4 regions of the Buttiauxella gaviniae genome follow, and region 1 is predicted to be linked to each of the others. Evidence: predicted binding sites of a transcription regulator. Region 1 holds the regulator's gene; each other region holds the start of a gene.
What was found. The regulator LexA, encoded in region 1, represses DNA repair genes until DNA is damaged. The targets are predictions, from matches to a motif close to TNCTGTATGTACATACAGNA.

Region 2: the regulator LexA is predicted to act here: its motif matches at 1,069-1,088, upstream of AB1E22_RS16410 (DNA translocase FtsK 4TM domain-containing protein).
Region 3: the regulator LexA is predicted to act here: its motif matches at 2,686-2,705, upstream of umuD (translesion error-prone DNA polymerase V autoproteolytic subunit).
Region 4: the regulator LexA is predicted to act here: its motif matches at 1,695-1,714, upstream of rmuC (DNA recombination protein RmuC).

What each region holds. Positions count from the first base shown of each region.
Region 1 is NZ_JBFMVT010000002.1:2,214,681-2,218,433, reverse strand. Features, by position in the region: gene dinF (MATE family efflux transporter DinF) at 1-1,082, opposite strand, end outside; gene lexA (transcriptional repressor LexA) at 1,145-1,753, opposite strand; gene AB1E22_RS10935 (diacylglycerol kinase) at 1,862-2,230, opposite strand; gene plsB (glycerol-3-phosphate 1-O-acyltransferase PlsB) at 2,357-3,753, shown strand, end outside.
Region 2 is NZ_JBFMVT010000002.1:3,412,383-3,416,135, forward strand. Features, by position in the region: gene trxB (thioredoxin-disulfide reductase) at 1-32, opposite strand, end outside; gene lrp (leucine-responsive transcriptional regulator Lrp) at 535-1,029, shown strand; gene AB1E22_RS16410 (DNA translocase FtsK 4TM domain-containing protein) at 1,152-3,753, shown strand, end outside.
Region 3 is NZ_JBFMVT010000001.1:24,492-28,244, reverse strand. Features, by position in the region: gene AB1E22_RS00195 (ParB/RepB/Spo0J family plasmid partition protein) at 1-604, shown strand, start outside; gene AB1E22_RS00190 (Y-family DNA polymerase) at 963-2,237, opposite strand; gene umuD (translesion error-prone DNA polymerase V autoproteolytic subunit) at 2,237-2,665, opposite strand; gene AB1E22_RS00180 (SOS response-associated peptidase family protein) at 2,840-3,520, opposite strand.
Region 4 is NZ_JBFMVT010000002.1:2,110,541-2,114,293, reverse strand. Features, by position in the region: gene ubiE (bifunctional demethylmenaquinone methyltransferase/2-methoxy-6-polyprenyl-1,4-benzoquinol methylase UbiE) at 1-124, opposite strand, end outside; gene rmuC (DNA recombination protein RmuC) at 217-1,650, opposite strand; gene udp (uridine phosphorylase) at 1,786-2,547, opposite strand; gene AB1E22_RS10475 (dienelactone hydrolase family protein) at 2,796-3,623, shown strand.

The sequences.
Region 1 (3,753 bases):
GGCAACACTATCTGCCACGGCAAGTAGCGATCGGCCTGCAACTGTAGTTCAGGAATAGACGTCAGCAACGAAACGATATGCTCGCCAAACACGGCGTATATCACCACAAACATCAGCGCAACGAAGCCGGACTGGCGGCAGGCAGCGCCCCAAACCTCAAGCAATTGCCCTCGATTTTTTGCGCCATAGGCCTGCCCGGAATGGGCTTCAACGGCGTAAGCAAAGCCGTCAAGCGCGTAGGCCGTGAAGGTTAACAGCGTCATCAGCACGGCATTTACGGCGACAATTTCACTGCCTAAACGCGCCCCAAAAATAGTCACTGATGCGAAACACACCTGGAGCAGCAATGAACGCAACATGATGTCTCGGTTAAGCGCCAGTAAACGCCGGATGTTACCGCGCCAGGATTGTTTAAGCATTTCAACGCTGATGCCGCGCAACCCCATCACCTTTTTCACCATCAACAGGCCGATGATAAACGTTGCGTATTCCGCAGTGACCGTCGCCAGTGCAGCCCCCTGCACATTCATATGCAGGCCCATAACCAGCCACACATCGAGCACAATATTCAGCACGTTCCCCACAACCAGCAAAATAACGGGCGCACGGGCATATTGAACACCCAGTAGCCACCCCAGCAGCACGAGATTAGCCAGCGAGGCCGGAGCGCTTAGCCAGCGGATCTCAAGAAAACGCTGTGCCTGCCAGAGCACATCCTGATTACCACCAACGATATGCAGGGCCAGGGAAATCAGCGGGTCACGTAACAGGATAATCGCAGCGCCCGCCCCTAATGCCAGCATTAAAGGCTGAACCAGAGCACGCGCTAAAGCTGAGGGATTGTTGGCGCCGAAAGCCTGGGCGGTTAAACCCGTGGTGCTCATGCGCAAAAACAATAGCAGCATAAATAAGAAGCTGGTTGCCGTTGCGCCGATAGCGACACCGCCGAGATAAACGGGGCTATCCAAATGACCAATAACTGCCGTATCCACCAGGCCAAGCAGGGGAACGGTGATATTGGAAAAAATCATGGGTAAGGCGAGGCGCCAGAGCGCGCTATCAGCCGTCGAGAAAAATCGCATGGCTAATCCAGAAAGAGAGTGAGGATAGCGATGCGCTGGAATGCGCATCGCCTAAAGAAGTTTTACAGCCAGTCGCCGTTGCGAATAACCCCAACCGCCAAGCCTTCGATGGAGAAGTTATGCTCACGCAGGTCAACGATAATCGGTTCAAATTCGCTGTTTTCTGGCAGCAGATGGACGGTATTACCCTGCTGCTTTAAGCGCTTAACGGTAACTTCGTCATCAATGCGCGCAACCACAACCTGGCCATTGCGCACATCCTGAGTTTTATGAACAGCAAGCAGATCGCCATCCATAATGCCGATGTCTTTCATGGACATCCCGCTTACGCGCAGTAAGAAATCAGCATTCGGCTTGAACAACGAAGGATCAACCTGATAGTGACCTTCGATATGTTGCTGCGCCAGAAGCGGTTCACCCGCCGCAACACGCCCGACCAGCGGAATACCTGTGACCTCTTCCACCAGCAAACGAATACCACGTGATGCGCCAGAAACAATTTCAATCACGCCTTTACGGGCAAGTGCTTTCAAATGCTCTTCAGCGGCGTTCGGAGAACGGAACCCCAGACGTTGAGCAATCTCGGCACGAGTCGGTGGCATGCCGGTCTGGCTGATATGATCCCGAATAAGATCAAACACCTCTTGCTGCCTGGTAGTTAACGCTTTCATTCCGCCCCCTGGGTGTTTATACAGTTATGCTGTGAGTATATACAGTCAAAGGCGATTTTGGAACCACAAATTGAGCAAAAAACCAGGCACTTAACTATTCTGGAAAGACTATCGCAAATGCTGCCAAAGCAGCGTGACCCAGGTGATCACCGCAAGGATAATGGCGATTAATACAGCGGCAGAGCCCATATCTTTGGCGCGCCCTGAAAGTTCGTGATAATCCGTGCCAACACGGTCAACAAGCGCCTCAATCGCGCTATTGAGAATTTCGATAATCATGACCAGCACGACAGAACCGATCAGTAAAATACGGGTAATAGGGTCGACATCTAACCAGCAGGCAATGGCAATGGCGATAACCGCGGCGACGCCTTCTTGACGAAAAGCGGCTTCGTTAATCCAGGCTGCTTTAAGCCCTTTCCATGAATAGCCTGCGGCTTTGATAATACGGGTAAGTCCAGTGGTGCTACTCGCCATTTAGGGAAACCTTTTCAAATTATTTGCGTCAATGCTTATCAATAGTTGAACGCCACAGAAATTCAGACAAGATTCTGATATTCTTGCGGCGAATTTGCATCATTAACCTGAGGCTTTACATCGTTTATGTCAGGCTGGCCAAGAATTTACTACAAATTACTTAATTTACCATTAGGCGTTCTGGTAAAGAGCAAGTCCATTCCGGCTGATCCACAGGCCGAACTGGGCTTAGATCCCACTCGCCCAATCATGTACGTTTTGCCGTATAACTCAAAGGCGGATTTATTAACCTTGCGCGCGCAATGCCTCGCGCATAACTTGCCCGATCCTCTGGAGCCGTTAGAAATAGACGGCGCTTTATTGCCACGCTATGTCTTTATCCATGGCGGGCCGCGTGTCTTCACTTATTACACGCCGAAAGAAGAGTCGATTAAGCTGTTCCATGATTACCTCGACCTGCACCGCAGCAATCCTAATCTGGATGTGCAGATGGTGCCGGTATCGGTGATGTTTGGCCGCTCTCCAGGGCGCGAAAAAGGCGAAGTGAATCCGCCATTAAAAATGCTAAACGGCATTCAGAAATTTTTCGCTGTTTCCTGGCTGGGTCGCGACAGCTTCGTGCGTTTCTCCGCACCTGTTTCTCTGCGCCAGATGGCAACCGATCACGGTACAGACAAGAAAATTGCTCAGAAGCTGGCTCGCGTGGCGCGTATGCACTTTGCTCGCCAGCGCCTGGCGACTATCGGGCCGCGTCTGCCGGTGCGCCAGGATCTGTTTAACAAGCTTTTGGCCTCAAAAGCTATCGCCCGCGCGGTAGAAGATGAAGCGCGTAGTAAGAAAATCTCCCACGAAAAAGCGCAGCAAAACGCTGTTGCATTAATGGAAGAGATTGCGGCTAACTTCTCGTATGAAGCGGTTCGTTTAACTGACCGCGTGTTGGGGCTGACCTGGAACCGTTTGTATCAGGGCATCAACGTTCATAATGCAGAACGCGTGCGCCAACTGGCTCACGACGGCCATGAGATTGTCTATGTGCCCTGCCATCGCAGCCACATGGACTACATGCTGCTGTCTTATGTGCTTTATCATCAAGGGCTAGTGCCTCCGCACATCGCGGCGGGGATTAACCTGAACTTCTGGCCAGCAGGCCCGATTTTCCGCCGTCTGGGTGCGTTCTTTATTCGTCGTACTTTTAAGGGCAGCAAACTCTATTCCACCGTGTTCCGTGAATATCTTGGCGAACTGTTTAGCCGCGGCTATTCCGTTGAATACTTTGTGGAAGGTGGTCGCTCTCGTACCGGTCGTTTGCTCGATCCGAAAACCGGCACGCTGTCGATGACCATTCAGGCCATGCTGCGCGGCGGTACTCGCCCTATTACATTAGTGCCGATTTACATTGGCTATGAACATGTAATGGAAGTGGGAACGTACGCCAAAGAACTGCGCGGTGCGACAAAAGAAAAAGAAGGTTTCATGCAGATGGTTCGTGGTCTGAGTAAGCTACGTAATCTCGGCCAGGGCTA
Region 2 (3,753 bases), 1.2 Mb from region 1:
ATTAGCAATTTACTGTGTTTAGCGGTGCCCATGAGATCCTCATTGTTCGTTGGCAGACAATCGAGGGATTGTAGGGAATTTGGCGGGGTAAAAAAAGGGTGCAGCCTCGGTGTAGGCGAATAGTGTTAACTATATGTGTAATAGCTCCCCCCAATTGGCGACGGTTAATGCATGAAAAGCGCATAAAAACCCATCTAACGAGGGTAGTTAGTCACGTAGCTAAAGTGATGAATAATCGTCAAGTGCCCCAGATATATGGCACGTTCCACTAAATTTCGATGTTTTGCTTTGACAATCCGCTAAGCATTTGCGAAAACATTCGAGGAAGAAAAACATTTGGTGTGAGAGCTGTAAAATAATCACGCATACCTGATGCAATTTTACCGGGTTATTGAAATCTACTCATGGCGTGGACAGACGCCATAAGTGATGTCGATATCAGCCATTGGGCACCGGTCTTCTCACGTACACCCGGAACAGTGACGTTACCAGGGTTTTGGCAGGTGAAGGAAGGAACACAGAGAGACAATAATAATGGTAGATAGCAAGAAGCGCCCTGGCAAAGATCTCGACCGTATCGATCGCAACATCCTTAATGAGCTGCAGAAGGATGGGCGTATTTCTAACGTCGAGCTTTCGAAGCGTGTAGGGCTTTCACCGACTCCGTGCCTTGAGCGCGTGCGTCGTCTGGAACGACAGGGTTTCATTCAGGGCTACACAGCGCTGTTGAACCCGCATTATCTGGATGCATCACTTCTGGTTTTTGTTGAGATTACTCTGAATCGTGGCGCACCGGATGTGTTTGAGCAATTTAATGCCGCAGTTCAAAAACTTGAAGAAATTCAAGAATGTCATTTGGTATCCGGTGATTTTGACTATCTGTTGAAAACCCGTGTACCTGATATGTCAGCGTACCGCAAATTATTAGGCGAAACCTTGTTGCGACTGCCGGGTGTGAACGATACCCGTACCTATGTGGTCATGGAAGAGGTCAAACAGAGCAATCGTCTGGTTATTAAGACCCGCTAACAACGGGCCAGGTGCAAAATCTGCGTATTTTGGTTACACTCCTGGTAATTCATACAGCAACAGTGCCGGGAATGCCCGGCGCTGTTGCTCTCCATACTTATTAAGGACCTGGAGAGTCTTACTTGAGCCAGGAATACACCGAAGAAAAAGAAGTTACATTGAGGAAACTCAGCAGCGGGCGTCGTTTATTAGAGGCGTTACTGCTTCTTGTCGCCATTTTTGCCGTCTATTTGATGGGGGCGTTGCTCAGTTTTAATCCTTCCGATCCGAGTTGGTCACAAACCGCATGGCATGAACCTATCCATAATTTGGGCGGGATGCCGGGTGCGTGGTTGGCCGACACTCTGCTATTCATTTTTGGCGTAATGGCCTACACCATCCCGATAATTATTATTGGCGCGTGTTGGTTTACTTACCGCAACCGCGATAGCGAAGAGTTTATCGATTATTTCGCCGTTTCCTTGCGCCTGATTGGCGTATTGGCAATGGTGCTTACGGCTTGTGGCCTTGCTGCTATTAACGCCGATGATATCTGGTACTTCGCCTCGGGCGGTGTCATTGGCAGTTTGCTGAGCACGGCGATGATGCCGGTGCTAAACAGTAGCGGCGGAACTATTGCATTGTTGTGCGTATGGGCTGCAGGCTTAACGCTGTTTACCGGTTGGTCGTGGGTGAGCATTGCTGAGAAAATTGGCAGCGCAACGTTGAGCGTGCTGACTTTTGCCAGCAACCGCACACGCCGTGATAACACATGGCAGGACGACGATTACGACGACGAAGAAGAAGCACATGACGAAGAACACGCGCCAGCAGTAGAAAAGCGCGAATCCCGTCGTGCGCGCATTTTGCGTGGTGCCTTAGCACGTAAGCAGCGTATCTCTGAGAAATTTGCCAATCCTAATGCACGTAAAACAGACTCAGCGCTGTTTTCCGGTAAGCGTATGGATGATGCTGAAGACGATGTTCTGTTCTCGGGCAATAAAGCAACGTTACCGGAAGATGATGTCCTATTCTCAGGTAACAAAGCGACTATGCCTGAAAGTGACGAATACGATCCGCTCCTGCACGGCCAGTCAATCGTTGCTCCAGTCGCAGCATCGGTGGCTACCGGCGCGACAATGGCAAACCCTGCTTATGCGGCAACGGTCATGCCTACGGCAACCGTGTCTCCGGTTAGCGCGCCTGCGCCTGAAGTCGAACAGACTCTGGCTATAGCGTGGGAGCCTGCACCAACGCCTGTCACCCCAGAACCGGTTATTGCCCCTGCGCCTGAGAGTTACCACGCACCTCGCGAAGCAGATCAATACCACCCGCAGCAGGTCACCACCCATTGGGCAGAGGCCGTAGCAGCACAGCCTGTTGTTGAGCAAGCTCCGGTTGAACCAACGTACTATGATCCCTCGTACTTTGAACCCATAAATTCTGAACCGGCGTACCATGAACCCGCTCCGGTTGAGACAGTTGTTCAACCTGAACCTGTTGAAGAGATAAAACCGGCTGTACGCCCGCCTATCTATCACTTTGAAGAAGTTGAAGCGAAGCGTGCTCGCGAACGCGAACAACTTGCAGCCTGGTACCAGCCGGTCAATGAACCTAAGCCTGATCCATACGGCTACGACAGCTCTCCGGCCTTTGCATCTACGTTATCAACGGACAGCTCGCGTGTTGAAGCACCGGCAATGCCGCAAACCAACGCTAATGTAGTGCCTGAAGTTCCGGTCATACCGACGCCGCCAATGCCGCAGGGTGTTAAAGAGGCAGCAAAAGTTGCAGGTGCAGCAGGTGCATTTAGCCCGGTATTTGGTATTGCAGCCGATGCACCGCGTCCGCAGGTAAAAGAGGGGATAGGCCCGCAATTACCCCGTCCAAATCGTGTTCGGGTGCCGACGCGTCGTGAGCTTGCCTCATACGGAATTAAGTTACCGTCGCAGCGCATGGCTGAAGAAGAAGCCCGTCGCCAAAATGGTATAAACAACGAAGAAGATGATTATGCCGATGAGGTAGAAGAACTTCAGCAGCATGAGCTGGCTCGTCAGTTTGCGGCTCAACAACAGCAACGTTATGGCGATGAGTATGAAGAAGACGCATCGCAGCAAGACGAAGATGAGGCCGAGCAGGCAGAATTAGCGCGTCAGTTTGCGGCACAACAGCAACAGCGCTATTCGGCCGTTGAGCAACAACCGGCTCAGCAACAGGTAAGAAATGCCCCATTAACACTGGATGACTTTGAATTTTCGCCTACGAAAATGTTAGTCAACGATGGGCCAAGCGAGCCATTGTTCACGCTGAGTCCGGTTGAGGAACCTGCGCCTGTCCAACAGCCACAAAGCTGGCAGGCAGCAGTGCAACAGCCTGTGCAGCCACAATCTGCACCGGTCGCCGCACCGCAGATCAAAGAAAGTTTGATTCATCCGTTCTTAATGCGTAACGGAGACGATCGTCCTTTACAGCGCCCGACAACGCCGTTGCCGTCTCTGGATTTGCTGACCTCTCCGCCAGCAGAAATTGAGCCGGTAGACACGTTTGCATTAGAGCAAATGGCGCGCCTTGTTGAAGCTCGTTTGGCGGATTACCGCATCAAAGCCGATGTGGTGGATTACTCTCCGGGTCCGGTGATCACCCGTTTTGAACTCGATCTCGCCCCAGGGGTTAAAGCCGCACGTATTTCTAACTTGTCGCGTGACCTTGCGCGTTCGTTATCAACGGTGGCGGTGCGTGTTGTCG
Region 3 (3,753 bases), on a different contig from region 1:
CCGAATGACAGCAATACTCACCGCTTGTGATTTCCGGGTTCTGGTGGGCGACCTGGATGATGAACAGATGGATTCGTTAAGTAAGCTAGGGAATGATTATCGACCTACCAGTGCTTATGAACGTGGTCATCGTTATATCAAACGGCTGAATAACGAATTTAGTGGCAATATTTCTGCTCTTTCTGAGGCAGAAAATATTTCCCGTAAAATCATTTCCCGCTGCATGAATACAGCGAAATTACCGAGAGAACTAGTGGCTCTGTTCTCCCATCCAGGTGAATTATCTGCAAGGTCCGGAGATGTGTTATCGAAATTTTTTGCTAGTCATGAAGCTGAACTACTGACTCATATTGAACGACTTTCGCAACGCAAAGCGGCCGGTGAAAGACTGGATACGGAAGAAATTATTAATGAATTGAATGCTGCAAAAACAACACCAGGTTCAACCCGGTCACAAACAACCAAACGGCAATATGCACCTGGTGCTGTAAGCACAGTTAAAGGCAACCAGTTTATTCTCAGCTTAGATACCTCTGTGCTATCTGTAGATATTGTGGAGCGTATCGAAGCAGTTCTGCTTGAACTTGAATCTTCCAGTAAGTAGTTTCCATAACTTCCTCTAACTGGGACCACTGTTCCAACCTGCTAACTGGGACCACGGTCCCAACCTGCTAACTGGGACCACGGTCCCAACCTGCTAACTGGGACCACGGTCCCAACCTGCTAACTGGGACCACGGTGCCAACCTGCTAACTGGGACCACGGTCCCAACCTGCTAACTGGGACCACGGTCCCAACCTGCTAACTGGGACTACGGTCCCAACCTGCTAACTGGGACCACGGTCCCAACCTGTTAACTGGGACCACGGTCCCAACCGGCAACCGGGACAATTCGGGAATTTGCTAAATGAGATGTGAGTTATTTGAAATGAGATATTACGTTTGCGAAATGTCGGCACCGATCATCGGATAGCCGCCACCGGAATTTCAGACCACCGCGTTGTATAGGCAGGTGAAAGCATTTCTCGTTTCATCTGCCACTCAGGGGCGATACCACGCCCTGCGAACCAGACCTTTCCCAGTCCTGAATGATTAATCGAATCCAGCGCTTTCATCAGCTGCTCACTGTGAGCACGTGGTAGTATCTCATCAAACAGGTTGAGTTGAGACACACCCGTCGGTGTGAAATCATTCAGCATCACGCCAGCCTTAGCATAACGGTATCCATCGAGCCAAATCCTGTCGAGCGACTTCACGGCAGCGGCAATAATGTCACGGGTATCTCGAGTTGGATTCATCAGCTTTTCGCTCGCTACGTTACCGTAATAGGTTTCGTTAACAGCAAAGGGTGACGTTTTTACAAACACTGCGATGTGTCGACAATACTGGCGTTCACCCCGTAATTTTTCAGCTGCCCGCTCAGCGTACTGACATATCGCCTGCCGCAGTGCATCGTAAGTTGTGATCCGTTCTCCGAACGAGCGGCTGCACACGATTTGTTGTTTTGGGGGCGGAGTCTCTTCAAGCGAAATACACGGCTCGCCATTCAGCTCCCGAACTGTCCTCTCGAGAACGACGCTGAAGTTCCGTCGGATAAAGGCCGGACTGCTCTGCGCCAGTTGAAGGGCCGTGGTGATCCCCATGGCATGTAGTTTTTTAGTCAGCCGATTGCCCACGCCCCAGACTTCCCCGACGGGCTGAAGAGAAAGCAATTTAGCCGTTCTCTGTCTGTTTCCAGGGGACAGCGCCAGCACACCATGAAACTGTGGCCACTCTTTAGAACCCCATTGTGCTGATTTTGCTAAAGTCTTTGAAATTCCCATTCCGACCCCTATGGTCAGTCCGGTACCATTTTTGACATGCTCACGCAGCTGCCTGCCGAAATCTTCAAAATCAATACAGTTGTCGATGCCGCGAATATCCAGGAACATTTCATCGATACTGTACTGTTCGACGCGAGGAGCCAGTTCCTCCAGATGAGACATGACTCGGTTGCTCATGCTCGCATAGAGCTCATAATTACTCGAAAAGATATGAAGCTTTTCCGGCAGTTGCATCTGCCTGAGCTGGAACCACGGCATCCCCATTTTTATCCCTAGCCGCTTCGCTTCAGCCGAGCGGGCAATCACACACCCGTCGTTATTGCTGAGCACGGCTACCGGTTTCCCTCGCAGGTCTGGCCGGAAGACCTTTTCACAACTGGCATAGAATGCGTTCACATCCGCCAGGGCAAACATCAGTCACCACTCCGCGTTTTGTGCACAAAGGCCATCACTACGCCGAAAATCTCAAGTTGTTCCGGGTCGGGGTATAAGGTGGGAAAGGCGGGATTCATCGCCTGCAGGGCTGGCCGGGGTTTGAGTAACAGACGTTTTACCGTAAATTCCCCCTCTATTTCCGCAATAACAATATCACCGTGTTGTGCCCGTTCCGCCTTGTCCACAACCATCAAATCACCATCATTAAGCCCGATATCTGTCATTGAGCTGCCAATTGCCCGGACAAAGAAAGTCGATCCTTTTCTGCGAATGCAGTACTCATTCAAATCAAGTTCTGCTTCAACATAATCCTGAGCAGGAGAGGGGAAGCCGGCAGCACAACGCTCTGTAAAGAGCGGAAGCCTGACAATGTCTGGGGTTGTGGCTGAAGGAATGAAGCGCAACATAAACGAACTCCGGTAAATATAACTGTTTTTATATACAGTATTATTTACTGTTTCTTCACGGTTGCAAGCGTTATGCCCCCTCTTTCTGGTAGTTTCCTGTTTTGTCGTGAAAAATAGTTGGATGACTTATCCACATTTTCAGGGGATAACTCTGTGTGATTCCTTGTAGATCCGCTATGGCGATTTATCGATCGGCTCAATCAGCCCGGCCCCCTGATTTTTGACATTACCCACAGCCCGAGTGACGGCATGCCACGTAAACTCATCTACCGGCACACTTCCTTCCCGCGCTATTTCTTCTGCTTCCTGGCTTGTCGTCTCCTGCCGTAGCCAGCGTCTGGCGGCTGATGGCGTCAGTGTCAGAGGACGACGATCATGAATATCAATGAGACCTTTATCGGCGGCTGCGGTGACAATAACAAAACCTTCGTGTTCATCTCCTCGCTCAAACGGGGGATGGCCAATAGCGGCGAAGAGAAGTGGATGCCGGTCCTCTCGATATATCAGGTAAGGTTGTTTAGTTCCTCCTTCATTTTTCCATTCATACCAGGCATCAGCAAAAACGATTGCCCGTCCATGTGTCCATAACGGTTTAAACATCCTGCTCGTTGCGGCAGTTTCAACCCGTGCATTGATGAGGGGTTGTTTACCCCACCACGCTGGCGCAAAAGACCAGACCACCGGATCGAGATGCAGAATGTTATCCCGTTCATTGAGCAGCAGAACTTTCGTACCGGGTGCGACATTGTATCGGCCGAGGGGTTCTGGATCGTAGGGGATATCCCGCTCGGACTCGTCAGCAAGCCAGCTAAGATATTCTTCGCGTGTGTTGTACTGCGTGAATCTTCCGCACATATTGCCTCCGCACAGTGGTCTTCTAAGGATAGATGAGCACTGCAGAAGGAACATGAGAAACGGATGTCGCTGCGCTCCGCTATGATTATTTAGAAAACCTGTTGCGATGGAAAATGCAGGCTGGCCATACCTCACTCAGGCAAGGCAGAGAAGTGACAAAAATCACCCAACTCCGTCTTCAGGCCCGCAGATCTTATCAAACATCTGGTTCTGGTCAGCGCTCTGAATACAGG
Region 4 (3,753 bases), 100 kb from region 1:
AGTCATTCATCACGTCGTATTTTGCGGCCACAGAGTGGAACACATTAGCGACCATATCGGCCTTTTGTTCTTTCGCTACAGTGCGGAAGCCAAAGTGTGTTGTTTCCTGGGATTCTTCAACCATCTCAATGCCTGCTTATCCAAAAAATGTTTGTGAAGTGTAACAGAATGAGGCCTAAAGCCCTATGCTTCATAGCCGCGAGCATTAACCTGGACTTAACGCTCACCAACAATACGTCGGTTTTCTAAACTGTTATCCGTGTTCTTTTCTTCGTCGTTTTCATGAGCCTGACGTTCGATCTTTTCATCATCTTCAAGCCTGGCCTGCTCGACTAAATCTGGATTAATCTCACGTTTAACCTCGACCCCCAGGCCACGAAACGCATCGGCCTGGATGAGAATATTGCCACGCCCCGTAGAGAGCTTTTTCATCGCCTGCCGATAGTTATCCTGTGCTTTATCGAGACTTTGACCCATCGCCGACATGTCATCAACAAAGAGGCGCATTTTGTCATACAGCCGACTGGCGCGTTCGGCAATTTGTTGCGCATTACGACTTTGGTGCTCATAACGCCACAAATTAGCAACCGTCCTTAACGCCACTAGCAAAGTCGTAGGGCTAACCAGCATGATGTTATTTTTGAGTGCTTCACTGATTAACTCAGGCTGACGATCGATAGCCAGTAAAAAAGCAGGTTCGACGGGAATAAACATCAGCACGTAATCAAGCGAACGCAGCCCTGGCAACTGCTGATAGTCTTTGCGGCCCAACATCCTGATGTGATTACGCACAGCCGCAATATGTTCGTTGAGCGCACTTTCGCGGGTGAGATCATCGTCACCGTTGTAATAACGCTCATAGGCCACTAGCGTCATCTTGGCATCGATAACCACGTCTTTTCCCTGCGGCAAACGCACGATAACGTCAGGCTGCATGCGGCTATTATTTTCGAGCTGAATATTCACCTGCGTTTCGTATTCATAACCTTCGCGTAAACCAGAGGCTTCCAGCACTCTCGTCAGTACAACCTCCCCCCAGTTACCCTGCGTTTTGTTATCCCCTTTCAAGGCTCTGGTGAGGTTCAGCGCCTCTTGCGCCATTTGGGCATTCAACTGCTGGAGGTTACGGATTTCATAGGTTAGCGTGTGTCGCTCGCGGGCTTCCTGGCCAAAACTTTCCTGAACCTGGCGGCGAAAACCGTCCAGTTGCTCGCGCAATGGCGATAGTAAGCCATTCAAACTTTGGCGGTTTTGTTCTTCAACTTTGCGGCCACTCTGCTCAAAAATACGGTTGGCGAGGTTTTCAAACTGTTCGCTCAGACGCTGTTCGCTATTAAGCATCTGGCGATGTTTGTCGTCAGCATTAAGACGGGTTTGTTCCAGAAGCGTGGAGAGTTCGCGGATGTCCGCTTCCTGCGCGCTGTTAATCTCAAGCTGAGTGCGCAATTCACGGTTAAGTTGCTCGCACTCTTCTTTCCAGTGCTGGTTTTGCTGCAACTCCTGCCGCGCAGCAGTCAGTTCCCCGTAGATTTCTCGTTGTTCTTCATACAGTGCGGATTGCCGCTGTGCTGCCCGCAAACTTGCCAGCAACCAGCCAGTCAGAACACCAACCAGCGCAATACCGATTCCGAATAAAATAGAAATATCCACAGTCACTCCCACAAGCCATGCCGGACATCAGCAAAATAAAATTCTGCTGTATAAATGTCCAGATGAAAAGGGATTTCCTGCGAGGTGTTACGCAAAGCGTAAAAATTAAGCCGGCTTGCACCGGCTTTGGGGGAATTAGATTAAGCGACGAGCCGCTTCCACAACGATTTGTACCGCATGGCTTTCGGTTTTCTTCATGGTTTCAGCATTCGGTATCTCTTGCTGGGTGCGGTTTACAATCACACCAGCAACCATACCCGCACGCAGACCCTGGCTTGCGCACATGGTCAGAAGGGTAGCGGATTCCATCTCATAGTTCATCACGCCCATCTGCTGCCACTCTTCCATAGAACCTTTGTAGCGGCTCACTACGCGGCCTGAAAAGGTGTCATACCGCTCCTGGCCCGGGTAGAAAGTATCTGAAGATGCTGTCACGCCAACGTGTGTGGTCGCGCCGATAGATTTCGCAGCTTCAACCAACGCAGTGGTACACGCAAAATCAGCAACCGCAGGGTATTCCAGCGGTGCGAAATGCAGGCTGGCACCATCAAGACGAACAGAAGCTGTGGTCACCAGAACATCACCAACATTGATGTGCGGCTGAATCGCACCAGTTGTCCCAATACGCAGGAAAGTACGAATACCCAGTTGAGCTAACTCTTCCACCGCAATAGAAGTAGACGGGCCGCCAATACCGGTAGAGCACACGATTACCGGCTTGCCGTCTAACTCTGCACGCCAGGTAGTAAATTCACGGTGGGCAGCCAGTTTGACTGGCTTGTCCATCAGCACAGCGATTTTTTCAACTCGTTCAGGATCGCCCGGGACGATGGCAAGCGTTGCCCCTTGTAGATCGCTTTTAGTGAGGCCGAGGTGAAAAACATCAGACTTGGACATAACAGACTCCTCTGTTGAATAGGTTGGCTTGTGCCGCAAAGAGGTACTCTACAGAACCCCTGGAAAGAATTTCGTGACGCATTTCACTTTGAATGAAACAAGTTACATTACTTTCAATTTCATTGGTGACGCAGATCGCAAATATATAACCATCTGTTCATTAATCCACCAATGCGCCCGCAACTCGAAGTATGACAGGGAAAAGCTATAGTTAACGCACTGCGCTAATACTGGTAAGGAGAATGCCAATGAAAGAACAACACCTCACAGGTCAATCGCCGGGCGGGCGTTTTGCACAAGCGGCCTCCCCTGTTGCTTCGACCGTATTGCATACCTCGGATGAGGCCATTCTGGCGGGGGAAACGTCGATTCCGACGCAGGGCGAGAATATGCCTGCTTACCACGCGCGGCCAAAAGGCGCTGAAGGCTCTTTACCCATCGTAATAGTGGTGCAGGAAATTTTCGGCGTACATGAACATATTCGCGATATTTGCCGCCGTCTGGCGCTGGAAGGGTACCTGGCCATTGCGCCAGAACTCTATTTTCGCCAGGGCGATGCGAATGATTTTACTGATATTCCCACTCTGTTCAGCGAGCTGGTATCGAAAGTCCCCGATGCGCAGGTGCTTGCGGATTTGGACCACGTCGCTAACTGGGCGGCAAGAAACGGCGGTGATGCACATCGCCTGATGATAACGGGCTTTTGTTGGGGCGGACGAATTGCCTGGTTGTACGCCGCGCACAATCCACAGCTGAAAGCCGCAGTAGCGTGGTATGGCAAATTGGTCGGCGAAAAATCCCTTAATTCACCACACCATCCTGTCGATATCGCCATTCATCTGAACGCGCCGGTACTGGGTCTTTATGGCGGGCAGGACACGGGGATTTCCCAGGAAAGCGTGGAAACCATGCGCCATGCGTTGCGAGCCGCAAATGCCAATGCAGAAATCATCGTCTACCCGGAAGCGGGCCACGCCTTTAATGCAGATTACCGCCCAAGCTACCATGCCGATTCAGCCAAAGACGGCTGGCAACGGATGCTGGCCTGGTTTTCCCGCTTCGGGGCAGGAAAGTAAGCTTCGACCCATAAATCCAGCCAGGCTCTCACTATCACGACAATTCTTTCGTCGCTGGCTGGGTTTTTATCTCAACTTTTTTGTAGCATCGCCGCCGCACGCTCAGATGGAATGGGAAATAGTCTCCAGA